One region of the Halobacillus sp. HZG1 genome, then DNA from elsewhere that is predicted to be linked to it. Evidence: predicted binding sites of a transcription regulator. Region 1 holds the regulator's gene; each other region holds the start of a gene.
What was found. The regulator LexA, encoded in region 1, represses DNA repair genes until DNA is damaged. The targets are predictions, from matches to a motif close to CGAACATATGTTCG.

Region 1 (7,801 bases):
AAGGATCGGTAGTTGAAAGTAAGCAAACGTTTGAGTTAGGAAAGGTGCGTTAAACACCATTCCACCAATCCCGGTTGCTGCAGCTACCATCAATCCAACCGGAATCAGAAAACGGAAATTAATCGGAAGGATCTTTTCCATCGCTTTACTTCCATAGGCCATGTACATGAGGATAATGGCCGCAGCTGTCATTAAACCACCAATAAACCCTCCACCTGGAGCATTATGTCCAGCAAAAAATAAATAAACGGAAAACCCTAGCAGGATAAAGGCGATTAGTGTGGTCGTAGTTCTTAATATAATATCGTTGGTCTGGGTCATAAAAAAGCTCCTTTATTTTTTCTCTAGTATCATCTTAATATAAATGCTCATTAAAATCCACGGCTTAGAACCCTTGGAAATCAAAGACTCCGGCTAGGTATGATGTCAGCATAGTCATCCAGTCGAAATAAAGAGCAATCCCGACGAGGATCATGATATACCCACCTATCTTAACAATTCCCGTACTATGAGTTTTAATCCAATTCAATTTCCCAATGAAGAAGGACAGGGCTAGAAAAGGAATGGAAAAACCAAGAGAATAAGACAGCATCATAACTAAGAAAAGTTCCGGAGAATCCGCGGCCAACGAAAGGACAGAAGCTAGGATTGGACCTGTACAAGGGGTCCAGCCGAGTGAGAATGTAAGACCAATAAGAAACGTGCCTATGTATCCAGAGGGCCTATTCTTAAAAGTGATTTTCCGGTCCTTCATTAAAAAATCGAAGTTGAACACCCCTATAATGACAAATCCGAAGAAAATAATCAGAATGGATCCTAAACGACGGATCACGGATTCATATTGTATGAAAAACTGTGCAAACAACGATCCTGAAAACCCTAAGAGTAAGAAGATCGTTGTAAATCCTAGTAAGAACAAAACCGTATGGATCAGACTTGCTCTTTTCAGCATCCCATTGTCTTCTTTTAATTCATGCACACTCATCCCGGTAATGTAGGAAAGGAATGCAGGATATAAAGGAAATACGCACGGGGATATAAACGATAAAAAACCTGCTCCGAAAGCAAGGAAGAGATTCACATCCATTCAATCATCACACCTTCATTCATAGTCGCCTCTTATTGTATCAGAGCTTCAGGACTAACACGATGTTTATCTTGTGAACATCTCAGGAAGTCCGCATAGAGAAAGCCTTCTTTCGTTTACGAAAGAAGGCTTTGTGTCATTATTTCATTTGATTGTTCATTGAACGCATCATCTGATTGATTTTCTTCTGTGAAGGCTTTTGGCCCATCTGCATCATCAATGTGCGCAACATTTGTTCGTTAATTGGCGGGTTTTTTTTCAAATAGTTCATCATGTACTTTCTTGCGATGAAGAAGCCTAGAGCTGCACCACCGACAAGAGTCAATAAAGCAATGATGATAACCCAAACGATCCCCAATGTCATGACTTCGTCTTCCTCCTTCGTGTTGTCTCCCATAACAGTATAGTAAAACGTTCTTTAGAATACAATAGTCGTTTCTATAAGACTAGAGACCAAACGCTACTATAGGATCAACCGTCACTTTAAATAAGCAAAAACACCCTGAAATGAAGGATTATCCGCAATGACAGATGACCGTAACAGAGACAACAATCATTCTTATGAATATTATATCATATAGAGCTGGGAAACCGAAAATGGTTATCCCTACGATCTCACTATTCAGCCAAAAAAGAAGCTGCCTCAGAAACAGGCAGCTTCTTTCTTGTTTATTTCATTAAGTTTTCCGCATGCTTGACTACGTTTTCTACTGTAAAACCATAGTTCTCAATTACAGTATTTCCTGGCGCAGAAGCACCGAACTTGTCAATTCCGATGACAGAACCATCAAGACCTACATAACGGTCCCAACCGAATGAAGCGCCCATTTCAACTGCCAGACGTTTGCGGACAGAAGAAGGCAATACCTGTTCCTTGTATTCCTTAGGCTGAGCTTCGAAGCGATCGAAAGAAGGTACACTGACAACGCGGACGTCATAGCCATTCTTTTTCAATTCAGCTTGAGCTTCAACAATCAGCTGCACCTCAGAACCTGAAGCAAGTAGGATCGCATCCGGCTCTTCTTTATCAGAATCGCTAAGGATGTATGCCCCTTTCTTCATTCCTTCATAGGCATGTTCCTCTGTACCTTTTAGAGTCGGTAAACCTTGACGTGTAAGGACAAGTGCTGTTGGAGTCGATTCAGACTCTAAAGCAAGTCGCCATGCCGCATTGGTTTCGTTCCCATCCGCAGGACGGAGTACAGAAAGGTTTGGCATTGCACGAAGTGAAGCCAATTGTTCAACAGGTTCGTGGGTCGGACCATCTTCACCAACAGCAACAGAATCATGAGTGAAAACATAGTTCACCGGCAGGTTCTGCAGAGCGGATAGACGGACAGCAGGACGCAGATAGTCACTGAAGACAAAGAATGTACCCGCATATACTTTAAGACCACCATGAAGTCCCATTCCGTTTAAGGCAGCCGCCATGGCAAATTCACGTACACCGAACCAGATGTTTCGACCTGCGTAGTTGTTACGTGAGAAGTCCTCTTCGTCTTTGACGGCCGTTTTGTTTGAACCTGCCAGGTCGGCACTACCACCAAAGAAGTTAGGGATCGCTTGAGAAAGAGCATTAATCGCATCACCCGATGCTGCGCGTGTGGCCGGGCTGTCTTCCCCTACCTGGTATGTTGGAAGGCTTTGATCCCAACCTTCAGGAAGTTCACCACGAATCGCACGCTCAAACTCTTCAGCAAGTTCAGGATGCGCCTCTTTGTACTGAGCCAATAGATTGTTCCAGGACTCTTCTTTATCCTGACCATTTTGCTGAACTTTTTCTTTGAAGTCCTGATAAACTTCTTCAGGTACGTGGAACGGCTCATGTTCCCACTCATAGAACTGCTTCGCTGCTGTAACTTCCTCATCACCTAAAGGAGCACCATGAGAAGCAGACTTACCAGACTTGTTAGGAGATCCATACCCAATGACCGTTTTCACTTCAATCATTGTAGGCTGATCAGTGTTTGCTTTAGCTTTCTCTAAGGCTTTCGCAACTTCTTCTGTATTCGTGCCCTCCTCTACACGGATAACTTGCCATCCATAAGCTTCATATCGTTTTTCGACACTTTCGCTGAAGGAACGGTCAAGATCTCCATCAAGAGAAATATCATTGGAATCATAAAGAACAATCAATTTACCAAGGCCAAGGTGACCGGCAAGAGAAGCAGATTCTTGTGATACTCCCTCCATCAAATCACCATCACCGCAAATTGTATAGGTGTAATGGTCAACGACGTTGTAACCTTCACGGTTATATTTCGCAGAAAGATGAGCTTCAGCCATCGCCATTCCGGTCGCCATTGCAATACCTTGTCCAAGGGGACCTGTAGTTGCTTCTACACCGTCTGTGTGACCAAACTCTGGGTGACCAGGGGTTTTGGAATCCCATTGACGGAACGACTTAAGGTCGTCCATCGTCACATTATAACCAGATAGGTGGAGCAAGCTGTAAAGAAGCATAGAACCGTGTCCAGCTGATAGGACGAAACGGTCACGGTCGAACCAGTTCGAGTTTTTTGGATTGTGATCCATGAACTGAGTCCATAGCGTATAAGCCATCGGCGCTGCACCCATTGGCATCCCCGGGTGGCCGGAGTTTGCTTTTTCTACTGCATCGATTGTTAAAGTTCTAATCGTATTGATTGATGTTTGTTCAAGGCTGTTTGCCATGTTCAACATTCCCCTTTCTTTTCAGGTATATGTACCATGTATTATCCTATAATGAAAATCGTTTCGAAACAAGCTTTGTGCAAAATTTCGCACAGCCTCAGACCTAATTTCCCCCTTATCCAAGGAATTAAACAAGAAAAATCCGCATTCGAAAATAGATCGAATACGGACGAATGATCAAGATTAATTCTTTTTCTCGTTCTTTTGCATTTGACGAAGCTTCTCTGGAGTTACGTCATTCCCTTTCGGATCAATGACGGTCACACCTTTAAGTTGATTTTTGAAGGATGCACGGGCGTTTTTCAAATATTCCTGGCGCAGCTTCTGCTGCTCTGCTTTTTCTTCCTTCGAAAGCTCTTCCTGCTTAGATTTATTAGCTAGTTCATTTATACGATTAATTTTTTCTTTTGATAACATAGATCCTTCTCCTTTACTCATAGTCTGGATCGCAAAACATGAAAAAGACAAGAAATCCATAGATCCTTGTCCGTGTACCTAATATTATCGTGATTCTTCTTCTTTTTCAAGCGATAGGTACTCTTTGTATCTACGATGCACCGTAGCTTTTGATACGTCATATCCCAAACCTCTCAAAGTCGCTGCAATATCTTTGAAGGTCAAATCATTTTTCCTTAACCGAACAACCTCCTCAATGGGAAACTCGATTCTCTCACGTCCGGGTGCCTGATCACGATTGGATAAGTTGGCGGATGGATCGTAGCCGCCCTCTACAGCTTTTCTCATCCCACGCCGTATTTTCATATTATGTATCTTCCTTTGGTATTCTTCTACAATGCCGACAATCTGTAAAACCATCGAATCCGATTCCGATAACTGAAGCTCCCCCTGGTTAGATAGGGAGTACACCTTGATCTCCAACCGATTTAATTGATGGAATAAAGCAATCTTCGTGTTTCCCCGACCTAAGCGTGTTTCATCCTGAATCAATAAGGCATCCGCACGTCCGGAAGAAAAGCATTCCAGCATGCGGAAAATCCCTTCACGTTCAATATCGTAACCACTCGCCTGCTCTTCAATACAATCAACCACTTCGAAGTCATGACTTTCCGCCATGGATATCAATTCAGCTCTTTGTCGTTTTAGTGAAGTCACTTGAGCTTCTTTCTCCGTACTTACTCTGCAATATAAAATTACCTTCAATTAATATGTTCCTCTCTCTTTCTCTATTATACAGCTGTGACCATAGAATAATAGAGAATGATAAAACTCACAATAAAAAGAATAATGTAGGTGTAATCCAGCTTAGATAATTTGTTAAACATTGATAACCCCTCCGTTTTCCTTAGAACGAACGTTCTTAAGAACCTGTGTTCGCTTTTGTTACTTCCATTATATACGAACACAAGTTCTTGTCAATGGTTTTTTCGAACGCGTGTTTGTATTTTTGAAATATAAGTGGTACAATGTGGTTACTATAATCCTATGTACGAGGTGCTAATCTATGAGTAAACTTTCAAAGCGGCAGCAGGAAATACTAGATTTTATTAAAGAACAAGTCCTATCCAAAGGGTATCCACCATCCGTAAGAGAGATTGGCCAGTCCGTCGGTCTCGCTTCAAGTTCGACAGTTCACGGTCACTTATCCAGACTGGAGAAAAAAGGATACATCAGACGTGACCCGACCAAACCTCGTGCCATTGAAGTGATCGAATTAGAAGAAGATCACAGCATCCCGAGAAGCGAAGCTTCTTACGCTCCAGTAATCGGTAAAGTCACGGCGGGGTCACCGATTACAGCTGTTGAAAACATTGAAGAATATGTCCCTCTACCAGATACACTTGCAGGGTCGGATGACAACACATTCGTACTAATTGTCCAAGGGGAAAGTATGATCGAGGCAGGAATTCTTGACGGGGATATGGTCATCGTCAGACAACAACAGACCGCTCAGAACGGCGACATCGTTGTTGCAATGACAGAAGACGAAGAAGCCACTGTGAAGCGGTTCTTCAAGGAAAGAAATCATGTTCGCTTGCAGCCTGAGAACGCAACGATGGAACCCATTCTATTACAGGATGTATCCATTCTAGGGAAAGTCGTAGGTCTTTACAGGACCGTACACTAAAAGAAAGAGGCGAGGTTTAGTTTAACTCGCCTCTTTCTTTATTTATATCAAGCTCATAACTTTCAACGAAAAAAATTTCACTTATTTTCGCTCGTAAAGTGAATCTTCTTGAACACAGAAAAACCCTTGAAGTAAACTACTTCAAGGGTTTTATCATTTAATATGTCTGTAGATATTGTTCGCGTTCCCACGGATGGACCTGTGTGCGGAACATATCCCATTCGATTTCCTTCGCTTCAATGAAGTGTTCAAACAGGTGCTCGCCGAGAGCTTCTACCATGATTGGATCTTGATGCAGCTCTTCCAATGCATCATATAGAGTAGCTGGGAGATCTTTCACTCCGTGTGCTTCCCGTTCTTTTTTATCCATCACGTAAATGTTTCGATCGACAGGAGCAGGTGCTTCCAGTTTATTTTCCACACCATCAAGTCCAGCAGCAAGAAGGACCGCCATCGCCATGTATGGGTTCGCTGAAGGATCCACACTGCGGACTTCGATTCTTGTGCTCAACCCACGGGATGTCGGTACGCGTACAAGTGGACTACGGTTTTGACCGGACCATGCAACATAACATGGAGCCTCATAGCCTGGTACAAGACGCTTGTAAGAGTTGACGGTAGGATTTGTCACGGCTGTGAAGTTCGTTGCATGCTTGATGATGCCTGCTGTGAACTGGTAAGCGACTTCTGACAATTGTTCCTTCCCTTTCTCATCGAAGAAAGCATTGCCCTTTTCATTGAAAAGAGACATGTTCGCGTGCATACCCGACCCATTTACGCCGAACAATGGTTTAGGCATGAATGTTGCATGCAAACCATGTTGACGTGCAATGGTTTTTACGACGAGTTTGAATGTTTGGATATCATCACAGTGCTTGACGGCATCTGCATATTTGAAATCAATTTCGTGCTGACCTGGAGCTACCTCGTGGTGCGAGGCTTCGATTTCAAAGCCCATTTCCTCAAGCTCAAGGACAATATCACGACGGCAGTTTTCACCAAGGTCGGTCGGTGCCAAGTCGAAATAGCCACCTTTATCATTCAACTCCATCGTCGGTTCGCCTTTTTCATCTAATTTAAATAGGAAAAATTCAGGTTCTGTACCAATGTTGAAAGCAGAAAAGCCGAGTTTCTCCATTTTTTTGATGTTACGCTTCAGATTGTAGCGCGGGCATCCTTCAAAAGGAGTTTGGTCTGGGTTGTAGATGTCACAGATGAATCGTGCGACCTTCCCTTTTTCTGAAGTCCAAGGGAAAACGACGAACGTATCCAGGTCTGGAACCAAATACATGTCAGACTCCTCGATACGAACGAATCCTTCAATAGAGGACCCGTCAAACATCATCATGCCATCAATAGCTTTATCCAACTGGCTTAGTGGGATTTCCACGTTTTTTATCGTACCAAGCATATCCGTAAACTGAAGGCGGATAAACTTGACGTTTTCCTCATCGATTTTTTTGTAGATTTCTTCTTTTGTTAAACCCATTGAATTTCTCCTCTCAACACAAAATTAATGGAAGAACCTCGACATTTCTCCCTGCCTGATTGCTAATTTACCTTGTCTTCCCGCTGTGAATAGTTCTCGTTGCAGCATACGACGAAGTTCTTTTTCGGTAAGTTCATTGTGTACTTCCTTCACTTGATCCTCATCATATACCTCATTATCTGGCTGATCATTCAGCTTCAGAACTTTCTTGATTCCGGCCATGTTCACACCTTGATCGATCAGGTCTTTTATTTCGAGAAGACGATCGACGTCATTGAATGAAAACATGCGACGGTTACCTTCTGAACGGGCCGGCTGTACCAGCTCGTGCTGTTCGTAGTACCGGATCTGCCGTGCAGTAAGGTCTGTCAAGGATTGAACAATCCCCATCGGGAATAACGGCATGGAACGACGAATTTCATCACTCATCGATGTGCCACCTCCCCATAAGAATGATACTTTAATT
Region 2 (7,801 bases), on a different contig from region 1:
TAAACAACAAGCACCAGCACCTAAGAAGGAAATGCCTTCACAACCACCATATAAAGATACAACACCAAAGCCGATTCCGAAAATTAAAGAAGATGAGAAGAAACCGGCACCTAAAGGTGTCATGGAAAAACCGATGAAGCCGATGCAGCCCATTAACATGAATATGCCGATTACAATGCCGAGCATTGATCAACAGATGCAAAATTATTATACAACTTTCCACCTTCCTCAAATGCCGATGCCGCAGCCGAAAGAAGAATCACCTAAGGAGGCTCTAAAAGAAGAAGTAAAAGGAGAAAAAATGGAAGATGTGAAAGGGATGAAGTCTCCGGAACAAGCTCCAATGCCACAGCAGCCGTATTATCAACCGATGCAGCCAATGCAACAGCCGATGCAACAACCGATGCAACAGCCAATGCAACAACCGATGCAGCCGCAGTTGATGCACACCGACTATTATTGCTGCCCTCCTTATCCAGTGATGATGCCGATGCATATGCCGATGTACCAACAACCAATGCCGATGAATCAGCCTATGCATATGATGGGGGATGAATCAAGCGATGATATGGTCCAAGGCGTGCAAGCCGGTGGGGACTGTGGATGCGGAGGAGAAAAAGGACCGCAGCCATATGGACCGATGATGGGGCCATGGGGGCCGTCTCCATATGGCGCTCAGCAGCCATGGGAGCAGGCACCATATGGTGGGATGCAGCAGCCGATGGGTTATGGTCAGCAGCCACCTCACATGGGATGGGGTCAGCCTCAGCAAGGGTGGGGCCAACCATACCCACAGCAAATGGGACAGTGGGATCCCCAACAGATGGGCCAAGGATATCAACAGCCTTGGAGGGAAGATGATTTAGATGAAAGCTGAACACCGAATGGGCGATTCATACACGGATCGCCTTTTTCAATGGATGCAAACAGAGGAAAAGCTTCCCATTGAATATGAACAGACCATCAAACCGAAGGTGTACAAAGTAAGGTATGAAGGCATGCCATTTATTTTGAAGGGGTATCGGAGGTTTCATGTGATTGAAAAACAAGTAGAGTTTTTTGAACACTGGAACTATGCCTACAAAATAGCTGCAAGCCCGTATCCTTTTTATGATCGTGTCTATACGATCAGTAAACTTGGTTGTGATTGGGCTTTATTTGAACGAGTGGAAGGAAGGCACGCAGATTTTAACCGGCATAAGGATCGAAAACAAGCGGTACGTATTCTGCACCATTTTCATCGAACGACGAAAGGTATTGGTGTATTATCCATTCCTAAAGACCCTTTATATGTCAAATGGGAAAGGCGCTTAGAACAATTTGAAGAAACGAAAGATTTATTCACTGAGTTACGGAAGCGGGAAATGTTTCAGGAACTCCATGCTTGCATGAGCAAACGGTTAGAAGACTTTACCGATCATCCCTGGGGAGAGGTGGAGGAGAAAGCCTGGGACCGACACGAATGGCTGCATGGAGATGTGGCTCATCATAATTTCATTGTAGGCACGGATAAGAATATAAAAATGATTGATTTTGATCTTTTGCATACCGGTCCTCGTTTATATGACCACATTCAACTAGCTCAGCGTTTTTTACCATACGTGGAACTTAGGAAATCTACTTTGCTGCCTTATTTTCCTCACGTTTCAGATAAGGACATCTGGTGGAAAGGAGTCCTCGTTCCCGCTGATCTTTTAAGGGAGTGGCTTTATGGATATCGGCTTAGCTTAAGGGAAGAAGCATCAATGACCCGACATATGAGAAAGTTGGAAAAAGCATGGGAAAACCGGAAGAAGTTTGTCCGATATGCTGAGCATATGCTATGATTAGATATCATATGTGTGAAAGGATGAACAATCCGGTGGAACAAAAAGTTGAAAAAATCGTGTCCTGGCTTCAGGAACAAGTGAAAGAAGCAAAAGTGGAAGGATTAGTCGTTGGAGTCAGTGGTGGAATCGATTCCGCTGTCGTAGCTAATCTTATTAAGAAAGCATTCCCTGATCGCTCCCTGGGAGTCATCATGCCTTGTAAAAGTCAATCCGATGACCAAATTCATGCAAAGAGTGTTGTGGAAGCGTGTGACTTACCGGTTATGACAGTTGATTTGACGGAAACACATAAGGTTATGTTCTCAACCATTAAACAGCAATTGAACGATGCTGGATCTTTCAATGAGGAACAGGAAAAATTGGCTGATGCTAATTTAAGAGCCCGTTTACGCATGAGTACCCTCTATACCATCGCCACTAATCATAAATACTTAGTTGTCGGAACAGATAATGCAGCAGAATGGTACACAGGTTACTTCACGAAGTTTGGAGATGGAGGCGTTGATCTGGTACCAATCGCAAACCTTACTAAAGGTGAAGTGCGGGAAATGGCTGAATATTTAGGTGTACCGGATGAAGTCATCCATAAACAACCGAGTGCAGGGTTGTGGGAAGGCCAGACAGATGAGAACGAAATGGGCACAAGTTATGATATGATCGATCGCCACTTGAAGGGTGAGGAAATTCCTGAAGAAGATCGTAATATCATCGAAGCGATGCATAAACGTTCCGCCCACAAGCGCCAGCTGCCTCCTGCACCACCGAAATAAGCCTGGCGAATATTGACAGACTAAAACATTCTTCTTGAACCCATAGTAAGGGTAAAAGGAGAATGTTTTTATGTGGAAAATCGTTAGTATGCTTATGTTGACCACTTTATTCATGTTTGCGTGTCAGGCGGATGAAACGGCTGAACCGAAGGAAGAAGAATCATCCCCTTACCAACCTCTTGGTTATGCTCAAGATGGAGCGATTGAACGCCGAGGGCAAATTCCTACAGGGAAAGATAGTTATTTTAAACGTACAGCAGAGGAAGAATTCAGAAATGCGAAGTATGGTGAAACCAACCGTTCCCACGACAATGATTTCAATAACGAAGATGCCATGGCTGTCGTGGAAAAAGTGAATGAATTGAAGGAAATCACGATGGCTCAAGCTTATTCGACTGATGATCGCATGTATGTGGCGGTCATGATCAATCCATATGATTTGAGAGATGAAACGATTCCGGAAAAGATAGAAGCTAAGGTGAAGCAAGTGTCGGATAAAGATTTGGTTGTCTATACGAATAACAACAGCTGGGATGAAATGAAAAACTTTAACTCAAGAGACAGGGAAGCACCTGATAAAATCAGAGAAAGATTTAAAAACTTTTTTAATCAATAACAGGGGATAACGGTTCGCTTTCAAGAAAAAAGGGGATTGTGATATATTAGAATGTAGAGTCCATTGCTGATGAAAGATACGCTAAGGGACGATAAAGATTTGTTTGGGAGAGGAGAATGTCCAATGGCTGGCCATTCAAAATGGAGTAATATCAAGCATCGAAAAGGTGCTCAAGATGCGAAACGCGGAAAACTCTTCATGAAGCTTGCTCGTGAGATTTTCATGGCGGCGAAACAAGGAGGCGGGGATCAAGAAACCAATCCTGCGCTGCGTATAGCTGTAGATAAAGCAAGATCAAACAATATGCCGAAAGATAACATTGATCGAGCCATTAAAAAAGCGACCGGCGACCTTGAAGGGGTCAATTATGAAGAATATACGTATGAAGGATATGGTCCTGGCGGGGTAGCAGTCATGGTTAAAGTATTGACGGACAATAAAAACCGTACAGCTGCAGATGTCAGACATGCATTCAATAAAAATGATGGGAATTTAGGGGAGAATGGGTGTGTCTCCTTCATGTTCAACCGCTCAGGTTATCTTGTGATCGACCGGGAAACAACAGAGGCGGATGAAGAAGAATTGATGCTTGAAGTCATTGAAGCCGGTGGAGAGGAAATGGAAATTTCAGAAGAACAATTTGAGATTTATACAGATCCTGAATCTTTTTCTGATGTGAAACAGGCCCTGGAAGCAAATGGGTATGCTTTTACCACAAGTGAAGTGACCATGATACCTGAAACCTATACGGAACTTGGCGAAGAAGGCGTAGAAAAAATGTTGAAGCTGATTGATATGCTCGAGGATAACGATGATGTTCAAGAAGTCTATCACAATCTTGATGCTGATGAAGCAATCCTGGAAAAATTATCGTGATCTCCCTTTGCTATGATAATAACTTCTGTTTCTGGACACACTAGAAACAGAAGTTATTTTATTTAGGGGGGATCCTGTTATGAAACGATGGGCCTGGATTGTTGGATTAACTATAGGCGTGACCGTATTGAGTTGGTCGATGATCGATCAAACTCCACAGAAAACCTTTAAAGATAACACGCCTCAAAGAGTCATCCAGGGTAAGCAGGAGCAAATAGAATCCGTGGAGACATTGGTGAAGCCGGAACCTTTGAAACTGACGGTCATTCTAAAGGAGCATTATATAGATGGTGTGACAGAAACAACAAAAAAAGAAGAAATCATATGGTCTATGATGGATTTTTGGGCTTCGTACGAGGGATGGACGGTTGAAGAACAGCAGTTGGACAAAGTGGTTTTTCAGAGAGAAGTCGATGATATCTCTCCTTTGACAAAACAGACGGGGTATTTCGGATTGACAGAGGATGGCGAGCTAGCCGTCTTTCAAGGTCTTCCTGATCAAGGGAAGGTGATAGAATCCTTTAAACCAGTACCCATTAAGCCGTTAGAAACAAAAAGAGAGAATGAATTAAAACAGGGCATAAAAATCAAGGATCATCGACACTTTGAGCAAGTCGTACGTCAATTTTCCAAACAAGATGAAGTATGAAAGACGTTAAAACAGCCACAAATCATTGTGGCTGTTTTATGCCGTTTCAAAGGGGATCCACGGCTTTTTAGCATGGGCGAACATGTGCTTGTATGTTACAATAGGAAGGATAGCAATAAAGGGTAGAGAGGGAATTTTACAATGATTAGTTACGTGAAAGGTCAGTTGACGACACTCGATGAAGGGTCGATCACTATAGAAACAGGCGGCATAGGATACGAAGTGCTGTGCGCGAATCCATATCATTTTCAAGATTCAATGAGCAAGGAAGTCAAAGTACATACGTACCACTATATAAGAGAAGATAATCAATCGCTTTTCGGTTTCAAGAAAAAAGAAGACAAACAGCTTTTTGCTCAGTTACTAAACGTTTCTGGCATTGGACCAAAAGGAGCACTTGCAATCCTTGGAACAGTGAGTGTACCAGAATTCGTATCGGCTATTGAGCAGGAAGACGATAAATACTTAACGAAATTTCCGGGAGTCGGTAAGAAGACTGCTCGTCAGATGATCCTTGATTTAAAAGGGAAGCTGATTGTCTGGCTTCCTGATGAAGACAATGAGGACACTCTATTCTATCAGGATGATCTGACCTCGAAAGAGAAGCGGGCATTCGTGGACGACGCGGTTGAAGCATTAAAAGCCCTGGGTTATACAGAAAAAGAAGTGAAGATGGTTCGTACAGAACTTGAAAAAGCCAACCATGGCAGCGTGGATGATTATGTCAGACAAGGGCTGCAGTTACTTATGAAATCTTAAGGGAAGGAGGGATGAATGTTGGAAGATCGAATGATATCCGGAGAACAACAGAACGCGGACCAGGAGATTGAGCTTAGTTTACGGCCAGAAACTCTGAAACAGTATATTGGTCAGGATCAAGTGAAAAATAACCTTAGCATCTTCATCGAAGCGGCAAAGATGCGGAATGAGCCCCTTGACCATGCACTGTTGTATGGGCCGCCCGGTTTAGGTAAAACAACACTTGCTTCGATCATTGCTAATGAGATGGGGGTCCAGTTTCGAACGACGGCTGGTCCAGCCATTGAGCGAGCCGGGGATTTAGCGGCTATTTTATCTTCTTTGGAACCAGGGGATGTCCTCTTCATTGATGAAATCCATCGCCTTCCACGTTCTGTCGAAGAAGTTCTCTATCCTGCTATGGAAGATTTCTGTCTTGATATTGTCGTAGGAACGGGGCCGAGCGCGCGCTCTGTAAGACTTGATCTTCCACCTTTCACGCTGGTCGGAGCTACAACGCGGGCCGGTTTGCTTTCCGCGCCTCTCAGAGATCGTTTCGGTGTGCACAGCCGTCTGGAATATTACGATACGAAAGCGCTTTGTTCCATCGTAGAACGGACAGCAGAAATCTTTTCTGTTGAAATCGACGGGGCGGCGGCTGTTGAAATCGCGCGTCGTTCGAGAGGAACACCGAGGATTGCCAATCGCCTGTTGAAGCGTGTCCGCGATATTGCTCAGGTGAAAGGGGAGACAGTCATCAGCAAAGCAACGACACAGGAAGCATTGGAAATGCTTCAAGTAGATGCAGAAGGTCTTGATTTTATCGACCACAAATTGCTGAAAGGGATCATGGACAGCTTCCAGGGAGGACCTGTGGGATTGGATACGATAGCCGCAACCATTGGGGAAGAACCTCAAACGATTGAGGATGTTTATGAGCCGTTCTTGCTGCAAATTGGTTATATCCAACGCACGCCAAGAGGCAGGGTGGTCACACCTAAAGCCTACGCTCACTTCAACAGGGAGGTGCCTGGCTCTTGACGGGGTTTGGTAAAATCTTTATTGTAATAGGGATTGTGTTCATACTGATCGGTATAGTATGGAGCATATTTGGAAAATTGCCAGGCGATCTCAGCTTTAAAAAAGGAAACGTCACGTTTTATTTTCCCATTATGACTTCCATTATTGTGAGCATTGTCCTTTCGTTAATTTTCTATTTCATAAGAAAATTTTGACCGATTACACATAGAATAGGGGATTCACATGGATATTAAGCAATACGATTTTGATTTACCGGAGGAGCTGATCGCCCAAGTTCCATTAGAAGATCGCACGGCTTCCCGGCTCATGGTTTGTGATCGTTCAGAACAAACCATTGAACATCGGCATTTTTCTCAAATCACCGATTACTTAGAAAAAGGTGACTGCCTTGTCTTGAATGACACTAAGGTTTTGCCTGCACGGCTGTACGGTTCCAAAGACGGGACCGGTGGGAAAGTAGAGGTCCTGCTTCTTCATCAAACAGCCCAGGATGAATGGGAAGTGCTGGTCAAACCTGCGAAAAAGGTGAAACCCGGTACAAAGATCATATTCGGAGAAGGAAAGCTTGTAGCCGAATGTACCAAATTGCAAGAGCACGGAGGACGCAAGGTGAAATTTAGTTACGAAGGTATTTTCCTTGAAGTACTGGAATCTCTGGGAGAGATGCCTTTGCCGCCATATATCAAAGAGCAATTGTCAGATAGAGACCGGTATCAGACTGTCTATGCAAAGGAAGAAGGTTCAGCCGCTGCCCCAACCGCTGGATTACACTTTACAGAAGAACTGTTAAAGGATTTGCAGTCGAAGGGGATTGAACTTGCGTATTTGACACTCCACGTAGGGCTTGGTACTTTCCGTCCGGTCAGTGTTGATCAAGTGGAGGAACATGATATGCATGCAGAGTTCTACCAGTTGAGTGAAGACACAGCGAATCAGCTCAATGCAGTTAAAGAAAGAGGTGGAAGGATCATATCGGTAGGAACCACTTCCACGAGAACTCTTGAAACCATCATCCGTGATTACGGGACTTTTAAAGAGGCAAGCGGTTGGACGGATATCTTCATTTATCCGCCTCAGAACTTGAAAGCCATCGATGGTTTAATTACAAACTTCCATTTGCCTAAGTCCACATTAATCATGCTTGTCAGTGCCTTTGCAGGCCGAGACTTTATTTTGGAAGCTTACAAACAGGCGGTAGAAGAAAGATATCGTTTCTTTAGTTTTGGAGATGCGATGTTCATAAAATGATCTTTAGGATCAACAGTGAGAAAGGGTAGAAATC
Region 3 (7,801 bases), on a different contig from region 1:
CAAGTAACGTCATGATGGACATTCCAGCGATGGAGTACTTGATCACAAGTGAATCTGTGGCGAATGCTGTGTATTCCTTACACTGGGTGGCTACCTTTGTGGTCATTGTCGCCGCGATTTGGTTCGTCATTTATGCATCAAGGTTCAAATACCATATCGCGTTATCCTGGGCCTATTTGATCTCGCTTCTGCTGAATGCAGTGGTAGGATTTATTATTGTCGTTACAGGAAACGTCGTCCTCGCTTCATCCATGCACATGCTCATTTCCACAGTGACAATGGTCATCGGAGCGTGCATCCTCGGAGGATACTGGTTCAAACTGCAAAAGAAAACAGTGAAAGCATAAAAGGAAGCTGCCGTGTAAGGCAGCTTTTTTTGAGTTTGTATGGAAATTTCTGTATGACCTGGTCTAGAACTTTGTTCCAGACCAGGTCATACAGAAAATACCAATTGAAAAATAAGCAAAAGAAAAAGAGCCGTTTGGGAACGGCTCTTTATTGGAAGAGTTGTTTGATTTCTTCTTCGCTCAGGGAAGTCAGCATGGATTCGCCTGGTTGGATGATTTGGTCAACGAGATCGCGTTTCTTTTGTTGAAGCTGATAAATGCGCTCTTCGATTGTCCCTTCGGATATCATCCGGATGACCTGCACGACTTTTTCCTGACCGATACGGTGTGCACGGCCGGCCGCCTGTTCTTCGATGGCCGGGTTCCACCAGAGGTCGTAGAGAATGACAGTATCTGCGCCGGTGAGGTTCAGACCGGTTCCTCCTGCTTTCAAGGAGATGAAAAACGCATCTTTTTCCCCTTCGTTGAAAGCTTCGACCATCTCCATTCGTTTTTCTGATTTGGTGCTGCCATCTAAGTAGAAGGCCTGTAAGCCATCTTTGGTCAGTTCATCGTGCATCTTGGTCAGCATGCTTGAAAACTGAGAGAAGATCAGCAGTCGGTGCCCACTTTCTTTCAGCTCACGCGTCAGTTCTTTCAACTGTTCAAGCTTTCCTGACTGTCCTTCGTAGTTTTCAAGGAACAGACCGGGGTGACAGCAAATTTGACGCAGTCTCGTAAGCCCAGCAAGAATTTCAAGTTTTCCTCGCTGGATCCCCTTCGTTGCAATCGTCTCCTGGATGTCGTTTTGAATCCGCTCCAAGTACGCAAGGTACACTTCTTTCTGTTCCCGTGTCAGCTCTGAATATTGGACCGTATCAATCTTATCCGGCAGCTCATCGAGCACTTCTGTTTTCATCCGGCGTAAGATGAAAGGTCGCGTCATCAGAGAGATTTTTTCCGGCTTCAACTGCAAAAACTTTTTCTTACTGGTGAAAAATCCTGGCATAATTGTACGGAACAGGGACCAGAGTTCCTGCAGCGAATTCTCAATAGGTGTGCCACTTAAGGCGAAACGGTGTCTCGATTTAATTGATCGAACGGCTACAGCTGTTTTCGTTGTTTCATTTTTGATTGCCTGCGATTCGTCTAGGACCATCGCGTGAAACTTTTGCTCTTCATAGGAAGTGATGTCCTGCCTGAGCAATGGATAAGAGGTAATCCAAACATCCTTAGCTGCCGCTTCGTTCAGTGCTTCCTGCCTCGCTGAAGGATCTCCGGTCAAAATCTGCACTGACAATTGCGGAGCAAATTTCTCAAGTTCCTTTTTCCAGTTGTACACAAGAGAGGCAGGAGCAATGATGATGGCTGGGTCAGTCATCTTCCCTTTCAACTTTTCATCCAGCAGGAAAGTGATCGTTTGAATGGTTTTCCCTAAGCCCATATCATCCGCGAGTACTCCGCCTAAGCCGTAATGGCTGAGCATCTTCATCCAGCGAAAGCCGGTCAATTGGTAGGGGCGTAAGTCCGCCTGCAGGCCTTCCGGAGGATCAATCTCAAAGGATTGAGGTGATTTCAGCCGATCGACAAGCTCTTGGAAAAGCTGATTTCTTTCTGCTTCACTTGGATTCAGCGCATCTTCCACCTGCAAGCTTCGTGCTGTTGAGACTTGAAAATGGTTGTCTTCTAAATCCTTCGTGCTTAAGTCAAGATCATCGACGAGTTTTTGAAAACGATCGAAGGATTCACTCGTTAAAGCCATGAGCGCACCATCAGACAGGCGGTAATACTTTTTCCGTTCAATGACGGCTTTAAGTGCTTCTGTAACATCGTCATCACTAATGCCCTCGATAGTAAAATTGATATCGAGCCAATTGCCGTCGCTCTCCAGTTCAACCGACGTCTGCAGTTCAAGGGGGCGATCTTCTACAAGAGAACGGACCGAAGACGACAAGTAAACGTCACTATGTTCTTTCAGCTTTGGTAAGTAGTGATAAAGGAATTGATCAAGCTTGTCTTCGTCCTCTATATAGACCATTTCTCCATCAAATTTGAACTCGGCAAGTTCAATGATCTGCATGATTTCCTGCTCTGTCTGTCGATCCCGTCTGACAATGGTTTGATTACTCAATGGCTGTTCATTGAAGGGATCGATGGTCAAGTCACCATATTGAAAGTTCACATCAAGCGTGAGTGTCCACTGTTGAAAATCCAAGTAGGTTTTAGCAACGAGCGACTCCTGCACAATTTTTTCCTGAGCGGAGCGATCAAGCTGGACATCTGCTATGGTTTCAAGTTCAGGAAGGACATACGACACAATCCCTTCCATATCATGATGGCTTACGGTGTGGCTGCCATTTGAATTGTAAGGAAGGATGGTGTAAAGCGTTTGAATAACTTCCTCCTGCTTAGCATCGACGGGATAAAAAGTTCCTTGCTTATAAAGAAGATGGTAATCCGACAGGTAATCGTAATCTTTCAAATGGTTCATGTGCATATGAAAGTGGCCTCGTTCTTCAGAAACGTAAAAAGAAAGGTCCGGGAACTCCTCTTCGAAACGGATGATTCCCACGTTTTCCCCGCGTTCCATGACCTCTGTCTGCTGCTTTTCTAAAAGAGGGAGCAGTTGGTCAGCAAGTGTGGGAGAAATTTTTAATACTTTTGGTTCGGCCGAATTCCACTGCTGCTCATAAAATTGCTCTTGTTCGTAGGCAAGCTGTAAAAGCCTTAAAATTTCTTTGTCATCAGCAGAAAAGGAGTGTTCTGCCGGATCGTACGTGAACTTCTTAGTAATGCGGTACGCTTGATTTTTGCGGATATGATCAAGCAGCTCGCGAATATTTTTAATCACATAGGGATAGTTTTCCCCGAGCTTCATTTCCAAGCCGAGACTCTTAGAACCGAGAATGGATTGAAGGTGAAGGTAATATTGGATTTGAAGAGGCTTCTTCAAATCCTCCCCGCCACGATTTTCCTGCCGCTGTCTGAACGCTTCGAACAAGCTGACCGCAAACATCCGGTCCTGATTCGTCAGACCGGACTGCGATTTCCGCCCCTTTTCTGCTAGTTTCGGTGCCAGATCCTCTAATGTCTTTTCCCGGATGGCAATCAGGACGGCAGCAATATGTTTGCAGGTATAATAGGTGGAATAAGCCGCACATTCGCACGTCGCTTCCACATCTTCGTCCTCAAAAAAGAAGACACGGACTTCATAGTCGTGTGTACCTGCAACGACCGCCCGCCATGAACGAATCGCGCTATTATGAGAAAGGCCGTACACTTTCCCCCGGTCGAAATATTGCTTCCCGCGTGTGTAAAAAGTCTGACCAGTGATTTTCTTTATATCGTTCGGTTGTAATAAGTAACTCTGCATAACTGGCATCCTTACTATCGTTTTTTTCCTATTATAACAGGTTTCAACACCCAAAGAGAATGAGAGGGTTTAGGAAGAAGTGGAAGGTCGGGTTATCCATAATATGGATGACCTGGTACACCAATATTTGGAAGGTGTTCGTATTTGTGATTGATTTTACAGGTGGGTTATGCTAACTTTCAAAGTATAATCAAAAAATTCGACGAAGTCGCTTGAGTGTGTGAGCGCTTTTTTTATGGAGTGAATCTGCCAATGTAAAACGTATATCCTACCCAGCCTAATGTATTGAAATTCTTAATAAACGGAGGATATCACGATGAGTCAAATACAAGATGAAATGAAAAAGCGCCGTACGTTTGCTATTATCTCCCACCCGGACGCCGGTAAAACAACGATGACGGAGAAAATGCTATTATTCGGAAACTTGATCCGCTCTGCAGGTACGGTCAAAGGGAAGAAATCTGGTAAGTTTGCTACATCCGACTGGATGGAAATTGAGAAACAGCGTGGAATTTCTGTCACGTCCAGTGTGATGAACTTCCCTTACAAAGATTATCAAGTAAATATTTTGGATACACCCGGACACGAAGACTTCAGTGAAGACACGTACCGCACATTGACGGCGGTCGACAGTGTTGTCATGGTTATTGATGGCACAAAAGGGATTGAGGCGCAGACGCTCAAGCTCTTTAAAGTTTGTAAAATGCGCGGCATCCCGATCTTCACTTTTATCAACAAAATGGACCGTGAAGGCCGTGAGCCGTTGGAATTGATGGAAGAAATTGAAGAAACCCTAAACATCGAAACGTATCCAATGACCTGGCCGGCAGGTATGGGCAAGCGCTTCTTAGGCGTTTTCGACCGTGAAAATGAACAATTTGTTCATTACACAGGGAACGAGGCAGAAGAATATATTCCTTACAGCGAACTTGACCAGCACCCTGAGTTGACGGAGAATGCCACGTTCCAGGAATCGGAAGAGGAAATGGAAATGGTCGCTGAAGCTGGAGATACCTTCGATATGGAAAAAGTGATGCGCGGCGATCAGACGCCTGTCTTCTTCGGAAGTGCTCTTGCTCCATTCGGGGTGGAAACTTTCTTCAATTCATTCATTGATATGGCCCCTGAACCGGCACCAAGAAAATCGACAGAAGGTATTGTTTCTCCAGATCATGAAGAATTCTCTGGTTTCATCTTTAAAATTCAGGCGAACATGAATCCGCAGCACCGCGACCGGATTGCTTTCGTTAGAATATGCTCCGGAAAGTTTGAGCGTGGGATGAACGTGACGCTCTCCCGTACAGGAAAAACGTTCAAGCTTGCTCAATCCCAGCAATTTGTGGCTTCTTCCCGTGGAACCGTAGAGGAAGGGTATGCCGGGGATATTATCGGAATCTATGATCCGAACGTCTACCGAATCGGAGATACGATCGTAACTGGTAAATCCAGCTTCGAGTACGATGAGCTTCCACAATTCCCACCTGAACTATTTAAGAAAGTAACGGCGAAGAACGTCATGAAATCCAAGCAGTTCAGAAAAGGGTTGGAACAGCTTGTGCAAGAGGGCGCCATCCAGTTGTTCAAACGCTATCGTTTCGAAGACTATATCATCGGAGCGGTTGGTGAGCTTCAATACGAAGTCTTTGAATACCGTATGAAGAACGAGTACAACGTAGATATTGAGTTGACTCCTCTAGGTGAGCGTATTCCTCGCTGGCTGCAGGAAGACCAGGTCGATGAATCGCTGTTTGATGAACGAAACATGCTTGCAGAAGATCGTGAAGGCAACCCGCTTGTCCTCTTTAAAAACGACTTCTCCCTACGTTGGTTCAAAGATAAAAATCCAGATATCGAACTGACCGACCTGTTCGAAGTGAACGAATACAACCAAACGTTGAATTCCTAATAAGCGAAGCACTTTGCGTAAAAGCAAAGTGCTTCTTTTTATTGTTGAAATGGGATAAACTGGATGACCCAAAGGCGAATGTTTGTTCGTTCGATGTTAGAATGGTAAACTGTTGTGGTAAACTAAAAAGTACTAGTATAGACAATGAACGGAGGTTTTCGTCGTGGAGGAGAAGTTTGAATTAGTTTCACAGTACTCACCTCAAGGGGATCAACCGCGAGCGATTGAGGAACTTGTTCAAGGAATTGAACGAGGAGATAAGCATCAGACATTGCTCGGGGCCACAGGTACAGGGAAGACATTTACGATGTCTAATGTCATTGAGCGGGTGAATAAACCGACACTGATCATTGCCCATAACAAAACGCTTGCTGGACAGTTATATAGTGAGTTCAAAGAGTTCTTCCCGAACAATGCTGTCGAGTATTTCGTCAGTTACTATGACTATTATCAACCAGAAGCTTATGTGCCTTCGTCAGATACGTTTATCGAAAAAGATGCGAGCATCAATGATGAGATTGATAAATTACGTCACTCAGCGACCTCTGCTCTTTTTGAGCGGAACGATGTCATCATCGTTGCTAGTGTTTCTTGTATCTATGGTCTCGGTTCTCCCGACGAATACCGCAGTCAGGTGCTATCTATAAGATCGGGAATGGAAAAAGACCGTGACGAGTTATTAAGAAATCTTGTAGATATCCAGTATGCAAGGAATGATATCGATTTTCAGCGCGGTACATTCCGGGTTCGTGGGGATTCGGTTGAAATCATCCCGGCTTCAAGAGAGGAACATGCCATGCGTGTGGAATTTTTCGGAGATGAAATCGACCGCATCCGCGAAGTCGATGTTTTGACTGGAGAAGTGATCGGTGATCGGGACCACGTCGCGATATTCCCTGCCTCACACTTCGTCACCCGTGAAGAAAAATTGAAAAAAGCGATTAAAAATATAGAAAAAGAATTGGAAGTCCGTCTGAAGGAATTGCGTGATCAAGATAAATTACTGGAAGCCCAGCGCCTTGAACAACGGACGAATTATGATCTCGAAATGATGAATGAAATGGGCTTCTGTTCCGGAATCGAAAACTATTCGAGACACCTGACATTCAGAGAAGAAGGGGCCACGCCTTATACCCTGCTTGATTATTTTCCTGATGATTTCCTCATGATGGTGGATGAGTCACACGTTACTCTTCCTCAGGTAAGGGGGATGTACAACGGGGACCGAGCGAGGAAACAAGTACTGGTGGACCATGGTTTCCGACTGCCTTCAGCCATGGATAACCGGCCGCTCATGTTTCCTGAATTCGAAAAACATATCAATCAGATTGCTTATGTTTCTGCGACCCCGGGTCCTTATGAAATCGAGCATACACCGAAAATGATTGAACAAATCATTCGACCGACCGGACTGCTGGATCCTGAAATTGACGTCCGTCCGATTCATGGTCAGATTGATGACCTTGTCGGGGAAATCAATAAACGAAAAGATAAGAATGAACGCGTCCTCGTGACGACATTAACGAAGAAAATGTCTGAGGATCTGACCGCTTACCTTAAAGACTTAGGGATTAAGGTTGCTTATTTACACTCGGAAATCAAAACACTGGAACGCATTGAAATCATACGTGACCTCAGGGTCGGTAAATACGATGTCATTGTCGGAATCAACCTGCTTCGTGAAGGACTGGACATTCCGGAAGTTTCCCTCGTCACCATCCTGGATGCTGACAAAGAAGGATTCCTGCGTTCCGACCGCTCCCTTATCCAGACGATTGGTCGAGCGGCACGTAATGAAAACGGTCGAGTGATTATGTATGCGGATAAGATGACAAAATCCATGCAGTTTGCGATTGATGAAACTTACCGACGCCGTGAAAAACAAATCGCTTATAACGAAGAGCATGGTGTCACACCGAAAACGATCAAGAAGGAAGTGCGTGACGTCATTAAAGCGACGAACGTTGCCGAAGACGAAGCTGGATATGATACAGGTAAGAAGCCTTCAGAAATGACGAAGAAAGAACGTCTGGAAATGATCGACAATTTGGAAACCGAAATGAAACAAGCCGCACGCGACCTCGATTTCGAACGGGCAGCCGAACTGCGTGATGTGCTGTTGGAATTAAAAGCGGAGGGATGAGAAGAGTATGGTCAGCAAACATATCAGTATTAGAGGAGCACGTGCTCACAACT
Region 4 (7,801 bases), on a different contig from region 1:
AGGGTGAGGCAATTTATTCCCGACGCGCTCAATCCAGTCGAGTATGCGCATTGTCAACCCTTTCTTTTCTTGTTGTTCCATGATCTTCCTCCTTATTGACCTTTACATTTCTTTAAAATTTACAATGACGCGTTAAAGTATAATGGGAAGTAATTTTTATTTGAAGTCTTTTGGAAAAAGTCCCACTAGAAAAAGAATTATGAATAATGAGACGTCTGTAATCTTTGTCATATTGGAGGAAAAGATCTGGCAATCATGCTACAATGTAGAGAAGTGAATGATCATTCAGTATGGAGGAAGTGTTATGAAGACATTGAAGGATACCATTACCCAGTTCACATTGCCGACCCCGTATGCGGTGGGGGATGTTCATGTTTATCTAGTAAAAGGTGACCGGCTCTCCCTTATCGATGCAGGTGTGAAGACGGAGGAGTGCTGGAAAGCCTTAGTTGATCAGTTAAAGGAAGTGGGCTACCAGCCGGAAGATATTGAACAAGTGATTTTGACTCACCATCACCCGGATCATATGGGGCTTGTTGAACGTTTACCGAACGTGAATACTATCGCCGGCCACACGAAATTGAAGCCTTGGCTTGAGCGTGACGAATCCTACTTCTCTCATTATGAGGAATTTTTCAAAGGTATGTACAAGGAATCTGGAGTGCCTGAGCGCTTTCTTCCATTGTTAAAAGGATTGAGGAAAACGTTGAAGTGGACGTCAGAAGGAAAGCTTACGCATGAGTTGATCGAAGGCGACCGGCTGCCAGGTCATGAAGAATGGGTGACGATTGAAACGCCCGGCCATGCCCAAAGCCATTTGTCCTTTTACAGAGAAGGTGATGGGGCTTTGATCGGTGGGGATCACCTGCTGTCCCATATTTCTTCGAACCCTTTACTTGAGCCGCCTCACAACAAAGGAGAGGAGCGCCCAAGACCTTTGCTTGATTATCGCCATTCTATGGAAAAGTTGTTGCAGTGGGAAATCAGTACAGTTTATCCAGGGCACGGGAAAATTTTCAATCATGCTCACGAGCTGATTCCCGAACGTTTGAAAAAGCAGGAACAGCGGGCGGAGAAGGTGCTTCTGATGTTTAGCGAGGGCCCATTACGTGCATATGACGTATGCAAGCGTCTCTTTCCGAAACACATCGAGAATCAATTCGGTTTGACGATGTCTGAAACAATCGGACAACTGGACTACTTAGAGAGCGTAGGAAAGCTTAAGATTTCTTACGTAGACGGAGAGAAATTCTATCAAGCAAATAGGTGATTTGGATGAATGAACGAGTAAAAGGAAAGAAAGTATTGATCACGGGAGCCTCAAGCGGAATTGGCGAATTTCTCGCGATACACGTCGCGCAGGAAGGCGGCACGCCGATTCTTGTGGCACGGACCGCCCACAAATTGGAAATCATCGCCGAGAAGATTGAAGAGGCCTTTGGTGTCAAATGTCCATGGTACCCTGCGGATTTATCGAATGATGCAGAATGGAAAGATACGATTGACCGGATTTGCTATGAACATGGATCCATTGATGGGCTGATCAACAATGCGGGAATCGCCGTGTTCGATCATGTAGCAGAGTCGAATTGGCAGGATATTGAGCGTATGCTCTCGGTTAATGTGAAGTCCTTGTTCCGTGCCACGCATCAGCTGCTCCCTCATTTGGTCCAGCATGGAGAGGGACACATCATCAACATAGCATCACAGGCAGGCAAAATTGCCACACCTAAATCAGCGGTCTATGCAGCGACTAAACATGCAGTCTTAGGGTTTACGAATGCTTTAAGGATGGAAGTTGAGCCATTAGGTATCTATGTTACTTCCGTTAATCTAGGACCTGTGAGGACCAATTTCTTTCAACAAGCGGACCCGAGCGGAAAGTATGAGAAGTCGGTCGATAAGATTATGCTTGATCCGAACCGTGTAGCAAGGACTGTCGTCCACCATTTATTCACGAAACAGCGGGAAATCAATATGCCTTCCTGGATGGATTCGGGAAGCAAAGTCTACTCCCTCGCACCAGTCGCGATGGAAAAACTCATGCAAAAACAGTTCAACAAAAAATAACGGCCCCCCCAACCAAAAAACCTCTTCCCATTAAGGGAAGAGGTTTTTTGGTTGGGTGAGGTGGGAAAATCTGTATGACCTGGTACCGCCAATATATGTAAGACCTGGTCAGACAGGAAATGGTAGAAGGAATTGCCACTTGCAAAAGCGAACGTATATTCGCATAATGAGGATATACTAGGTAAAGGAGGTGGAGACGACATGGGGCATCCGAGCATTGATTATGGGAGGTATCCGGACAGGGGGATTTTGTGTGTGGATATGAAGAGTTTCTATGCGAGCTGTGCGGCCATTGACCGCGGGCTTGATCCGCTCACAGTCCCGCTTGCTGTAGTTGCGGATACGAACCGGAAGGGGAGTGTCGTATTGGCAGCGACCCCGGCAATGAAAAAGAAATATGGGATCCGCACAGGGAGCCGCCTGTTCGAAATTCCTTCCGCGCCGGAAATTGTCATCGTCTCCGCGCAAATGAGAAAATACTTGGAAGTGTCTACTCAAGTGACGAACCTTTTTCACAAATTCGTCCCGAAAGAAAAGATCCATACGTACAGCGTCGATGAAAGCTTTTTAGAGGTAGGAGATAATAAAGGGAAATTCGGTGTCCCCGAAGAAACGGCTCAAATGATCGTCGATGAATTAAAAGAAACGTTCCATCTGGATGCAGCGATCGGCATTGGCCCAAACATGCTGCTTTCCAAACTCTGTCTCGATCTTGAAGCAAAAAAGAAAGGCATCGCCCGCTGGACGTTTGATGACTTTCAAGAGAAGTTATGGCCGGTCGCTCCCTTGTCGGAAATGTGGGGCATTGGCCCGCGGCTTGAGCATCGGTTGAATCGTATGGGCATCTGGTCTGTCGGGCAATTGGCGAAGTTCCCGCTCGATCGTCTGGAAAAAACGTTTGGTGTGATGGGAAACCAGCTGTACTACCACGCGAATGGTATCGACTTGTCCGACCCCGGAGCTCCGATTATTCACGGTCAGGTGAGCTATGGGAAAAGTCAGATTCTCCTTCGCGATTACCAGGATCCTGAAGAAGTAAAGTACGTCATCCTCGAGATGTGTGAAGAAGTCGCTCGACGTGCAAGGAAAAAAGGCCATGCAGGGAGAACGGTTTCTCTTGGGATCGGCTATAGCAAAAGTGAAGGGGCGGGTGGCTTTCATCGCTCTGTATCTATTGAACATCCGACGAGCATTACGATGGATATTTATCACGCCTGCCTCACTTTGTTCCAACGCTTTTATAATGGCGGAGTCGTCCGCCGCATCTCCGTCACTCTTGGAAACATTACAGAAGATGCCAATGTCCAACTGGACTTGTTTGATGACGGCCGCGATAAAAAAAGGGACCTCGGCTATGCGATGGATGAGATTCGCGAGCGTTACGGGCAGGATATGCTTCTCCGGGCAGTGTCCTGGACAAATGCAGGAACCGCCCGCCACCGCAGTCGTCTGGTCGGTGGACACTATGCAGAATAAACATAACCGTTGCCTCTGAGGCTGAGTTTTCTTACAATAGAAGAAACAGGAGGGATGAACGATGAAACTACGCATCACAGAAGAGGCGAAGCAGCAGCTAGAACACATTCAGGATCCCGAGCGTCCACTCATCCGTCTTTTTTATGACACCGAAGGATGTGGATGCGGCGTGAATGGACTGCCAACCATTCGTTTGGAAAAAGAAGAACGCCCTACAGATCTCAAAGTAGAAAATGATGATTATTCCGTCATTATCGATGATCAGCAAGCCACTTTTTTCAAAAAAGAAATGAAGCTTGATTTCATGAGAGGCACGTTCCGCCTTTCCAGCCCGGACGGCATCCTGAACCCGATCATCCCGATCAAAGACGTGAAAGAAGGGGCGACCGTATGAGTAAGAAAAAGCCGCAACCCGGTTCTCTTGGCGATCAGCTTAATGCTGATGTTTTATCAAAGCTGAAATCCAAAAAGACAGAGCTGAAACAGCAGGCCGATGAACGTGAAGAACAGGAAAAGCAGCGCCGTATCGAAGAGCGCAAGCGAGCAGAAGCAAACAAAAGCTTTGAGGAACTGTTGAATGAAAGTGATCTCAACTGGAAATCCTTCAAAAAATAAGCACTCCGCTATGGAGTGCTTATTTTTTGTGAGGATTTTTGAGTTAAGTCGTTGGGCTAGTGCGCTCCGTTAGGTCGTTATTTGTTTTCGCATCGGACGTTATTCCTTTTAGTTAGGGAGCTATCCATAATTTTCTTTCGGAAAAATTGAAACATTCGGACCATATCGACCGTATAGAAAAGCAGGAGGGAACAAAATGATCGATTTTTTCCTTGTATTCTTCATTGGAACGATAGGTGTGACAATCGCTGTCATCGGGTGTGTTCTTGCGATTGTCCGTAACATTCGATCAACAGGCGAGGAGGAGCGGATTCAACACTTGGAAAAAGAAGTGGAAGCATTAAAGGAGAGTGAACAAGGTGAGGTGTAAGGCATGCGGACGCAGTTGGCCATTTGGAAGAGCACTGCTTTCATCGATAAAAGTCAGCGGCAAGAAAGAATGTCCGCATTGCGGAGAGGAACATTATTCTACGAAACGGTCCTATCATCGTTCAGGGATATTAGCGGTTTCGGCATTTTTTGTGTTTATGTTATTAGTAGAAACGTTTCAAATGCGACTGACATCAGCCCTGTTTTTCGCTGTCTTCCTTTTGTTACTCGTCCTATTTATCCAACCGCTGGTGATTCACTTATCGGATGAGGAAGTCTTGCATAAGGAGTGAGTGTTTGTTGAAAGATTTGTTTTCTCTTCTCAAAGGACAAAAAACAAAGAAGATCAAGCGCTATTCAAAAGAGTTCATCAAAATCCAGGACCATAAAAAAATGGGCATGAAAATATCTGATAAACGAAGGAACCAAAAACTCTATGGTTTGCCCCTCATTCGGGTCATGTTGGAAGAATACGAGGAAAAAGGTCGATTTTTAACCTTGAAGCAATCATTTCAACGCTACATACGACAAATCAGTCTCGCAGCGAGAGGTTTCAGAGGGTGATGTCTTGAATTATAAATATAGCAACACAGAATTATGGGGGAAAAAAGCGCGGGGTTCGTTGGTTAACATTTTCACAGGGGTATTACCGGTAGAAATTTCACTGTATTTGCACGGCCGTGTCGAGCCATTTATCGTTTTCGGATCAGGTGTGATCTTTCTATTAGGGATTTGGCAAATGATTCACTATTACAAAATGCCTGAGCGAGATTATGTGCGCTTGGAAGATGATATCCTCGAGATTCGGCTGGGCATTGCAGATCCGAATACTCGTCTGGCAGATGAAGAAATTGAGCGTATCCAGCAAATGGATGATGTCATTTCTATAAAATCAGCCAAAGGTGAGGACGAGAACATTTACTTAGAAAACTTATCTGAAGAGGACGCAGAAGCTCTTTTAAACGAGTTAAAGCACTACTATGGAAACCGCATGCACACAAGCGGTCATCCAGCTTGATCTACCGTCATTTGAAGATGGAAGCACCTTACTGATTGAACAGAGAGAGGAATAAAAAGATGAGTCAAACGACAGAACATAACAGTAAAGCATGGGACAAGAAAGTGGAAGACGGGGTACGTTACACCCAAAGCGAAACCCCTGAAACAATCGAAAAAGCTCGTTGCGGCAAGTGGTCTATCGGTGTGACCGCAGATCGTCAGGTGCCAAGAGATTGGTTTCCTGAATCGATCAAAGGCATAAAGATTCTCTGCCTCGCATCCGGAGGTGGCCAGCAAGGACCGGTCCTTGCTGCCGCAGGTGCTAATGTTACGGTTTTTGATTTGTCAGAGAAACAACTGCAACAAGACGTGGAGGTAGCTCAACGAGAAGGGCTCGATTTGAAAACCGTTAAAGGGGATATGACAGATTTATCAGCATTTGCTGATGAAACCTTCGACCTCATTGTTCACCCTGTGGCCAACGTATTCATCGAAAATGTCCGCCCGGTATGGAAAGAAGCGGCACGTGTTTTGAAGGATAAAGGAACACTCATTTCAGGCTTTATGAATCCCGTCCTCTACTTGTTTGATGCAGAAAAAGAGGATGAAGGAAAGTTGGAAGTGGCACACAAGATTCCTTACTCCGCACTTGAAGAGGAAGAAGTGAGGGAAGGCGAAACGCTTGAGTTCGGCCACACACTGGAAGATCAGCTTCAGGGACAGACAGATGCAGGGTTTGTCATTGCAGGAATCTATGAAGATGATTTCGGTGGAGGAAGAACCATCGATCATCACATTAAAACAATGCTCGCGACAAGAGCCGTTAAATTAAAGATATAAGGGGCGGTTTATGGTTTCAACAATCATTACGGTGTTGTTTTCCTGCTTAATCGTTGCCGTTGTACTACGCACCGGCTATCGTATGTTTGTGAAAAAACAGTACCCGGATAATTCCTACACACCATTCGATTATGTGAGCGGACAAACAGAAACGCCTTTTCATGAAGAAGATAGGGAAGAGGAAGAAGAAAATGACAAAACAGGGCAGCGTTATGACTAACGCCTGCCCTGTTTTTTAGACTTGAGTTATTAACGAATATGGCAGGGGAAGCAACTTGCTTTCCTGTGGGGGAGCGCCGGGCTTCCTCGGACTACGTCCTGAGGGATCTCGCCTGCCTCCTTTCTCCCACGGGAGTCTCGCAGCTTCCCAACCACCCCTTTGCCAAGCAGAAGTTCTCTTCACAAATCCTGACCTATAGTCAAAAAGCGCTTATAACAAGCTTTTCCATTCATAAAAGCGATAATATACAGAATGTTCTACTTTCCTTACAAGATAAAAGCTTCCTTTTCCGGGCGTGGTTTCGAGATACTCATATAGCAAAGGGGCGGAGGGGAATGGCGCTCCCGCGGAAAGCGAGCTATTCCCCGCAGCACCCACCCCCTTAACAAAAGTCTCGAATTTGAGTCTTCAAGAAAAGGGGGTTTTTTTAACATGAGAAACTTATTGAAAGAAGGAGTTTCTAGCATTTGGTGGAATACGTAAATCGATAGGAGGACGTATCATGAACCATCCACTAATCCGAGTAGGAACCATTTACTTACCCGTCCAGGAAGTTGATAGATCCGCAGTCTGGTATAAAGAAAAGCTTGGAGCAGTCATCCATTATAAGGATGAGCAGAAGGCAATCATTGGCTTAGCGGACATCAGTATTTTCTTGGTAAAGTCTTCACCGGAACAAACATCCAACTTTGTAGATGAGGATGGTAGCGATCGATTTGCTATCACGTTTGAAGTGGATGGAAAAGAAGCTTTGAGGTCTTTACAGGAGGAATTAAAAGACAAAGGCGTCGAAGTGGGAGAAATCGAAGACAGGGGTCACCCTGGTTTGAATTTTGTATTTGAGGATGTAAACGGAAATCGTTTGGATGTCTGGAGTGAGTTAAGTCCTGATTATGGAGGATGATACTTGTTGGCTTGTGACAGGTAGGTGAATCCCCTTAAAATTTATAGATATCGTCGTTTTACAGGAGGGATCGTAATGATCCAGGCATTCGTTTTATTTCTACTAGCAGGAGTAGCTGAAATCGGAGGAGGGTATTTGATTTGGCTCGCCATCCGTGAAGGGAAGCCGCTTTCCTGGGGGATTGCCGGAGGATTCACCCTTGCCTTGTACGGGGTGATCGCTACGTTTCAAAGCTTCCCATCCTTTGGTCGTGTGTACGCCGCCTATGGCGGGGTGTTCATCATTCTTTCTGTGTTGTGGGGTTGGGG

Region 2: the regulator LexA is predicted to act here: its motif matches at 4,818-4,831, upstream of ruvA (Holliday junction branch migration protein RuvA).
Region 3: the regulator LexA is predicted to act here: its motif matches at 5,681-5,694, upstream of uvrB (excinuclease ABC subunit UvrB).
Region 4: the regulator LexA is predicted to act here: its motif matches at 2,219-2,232, upstream of VKA52_RS16265 (Y-family DNA polymerase).

The regions. Positions count from the first base shown of each region.
Region 1 covers NZ_JAYLVQ010000086.1:143,761-151,561, forward strand. Annotated here, with positions in the region: gene VKA52_RS19840 (Na(+)/H(+) antiporter subunit B) at 1-321, opposite strand, end outside; gene VKA52_RS19845 (cytochrome c biogenesis CcdA family protein) at 386-1,087, opposite strand; gene VKA52_RS19850 (YneF family protein) at 1,227-1,451, opposite strand; gene tkt (transketolase) at 1,757-3,760, opposite strand; gene VKA52_RS19860 (DUF896 domain-containing protein) at 3,944-4,177, opposite strand; gene VKA52_RS19865 (YneB family resolvase-like protein) at 4,262-4,921, opposite strand; gene lexA (transcriptional repressor LexA) at 5,223-5,846, shown strand; gene glnA (type I glutamate--ammonia ligase) at 6,004-7,335, opposite strand; gene VKA52_RS19880 (MerR family transcriptional regulator) at 7,360-7,764, opposite strand.
Region 2 covers NZ_JAYLVQ010000022.1:39,186-46,986, reverse strand. Annotated here, with positions in the region: gene safA (SafA/ExsA family spore coat assembly protein) at 1-877, shown strand, start outside; gene VKA52_RS02580 (aminoglycoside phosphotransferase family protein) at 867-1,826, shown strand; gene nadE (NAD(+) synthase) at 1,862-2,599, shown strand; gene VKA52_RS02570 (YhcN/YlaJ family sporulation lipoprotein) at 2,670-3,215, shown strand; gene VKA52_RS02565 (YebC/PmpR family DNA-binding transcriptional regulator) at 3,339-4,091, shown strand; gene VKA52_RS02560 (BofC C-terminal domain-containing protein) at 4,171-4,740, shown strand; gene ruvA (Holliday junction branch migration protein RuvA) at 4,882-5,499, shown strand; gene ruvB (Holliday junction branch migration DNA helicase RuvB) at 5,518-6,519, shown strand; gene VKA52_RS02545 (DUF2905 domain-containing protein) at 6,516-6,713, shown strand; gene queA (tRNA preQ1(34) S-adenosylmethionine ribosyltransferase-isomerase QueA) at 6,742-7,767, shown strand; gene tgt (tRNA guanosine(34) transglycosylase Tgt) at 7,799-7,801, shown strand, end outside.
Region 3 covers NZ_JAYLVQ010000024.1:37,691-45,491, reverse strand. Annotated here, with positions in the region: gene VKA52_RS03285 (COX15/CtaA family protein) at 1-347, shown strand, start outside; gene VKA52_RS03280 (DEAD/DEAH box helicase) at 496-3,699, opposite strand; gene VKA52_RS03275 (peptide chain release factor 3) at 4,016-5,605, shown strand; gene uvrB (excinuclease ABC subunit UvrB) at 5,769-7,748, shown strand; gene uvrA (excinuclease ABC subunit UvrA) at 7,756-7,801, shown strand, end outside.
Region 4 covers NZ_JAYLVQ010000079.1:12,486-20,286, forward strand. Annotated here, with positions in the region: gene VKA52_RS16250 (AbgT family transporter) at 1-81, opposite strand, end outside; gene VKA52_RS16255 (MBL fold metallo-hydrolase) at 305-1,270, shown strand; gene VKA52_RS16260 (SDR family NAD(P)-dependent oxidoreductase) at 1,276-2,070, shown strand; gene VKA52_RS16265 (Y-family DNA polymerase) at 2,272-3,546, shown strand; gene VKA52_RS16270 (iron-sulfur cluster biosynthesis family protein) at 3,608-3,940, shown strand; gene VKA52_RS16275 (YqkE family protein) at 3,937-4,161, shown strand; gene VKA52_RS16280 (hypothetical protein) at 4,358-4,531, shown strand; gene VKA52_RS16285 (TIGR04104 family putative zinc finger protein) at 4,521-4,823, shown strand; gene VKA52_RS16290 (hypothetical protein) at 4,831-5,094, shown strand; gene VKA52_RS16295 (hypothetical protein) at 5,153-5,548, shown strand; gene VKA52_RS16300 (class I SAM-dependent methyltransferase) at 5,608-6,369, shown strand; gene VKA52_RS16305 (DUF3951 domain-containing protein) at 6,380-6,589, shown strand; gene VKA52_RS16310 (VOC family protein) at 7,092-7,493, shown strand; gene VKA52_RS16315 (YnfA family protein) at 7,569-7,801, shown strand, end outside.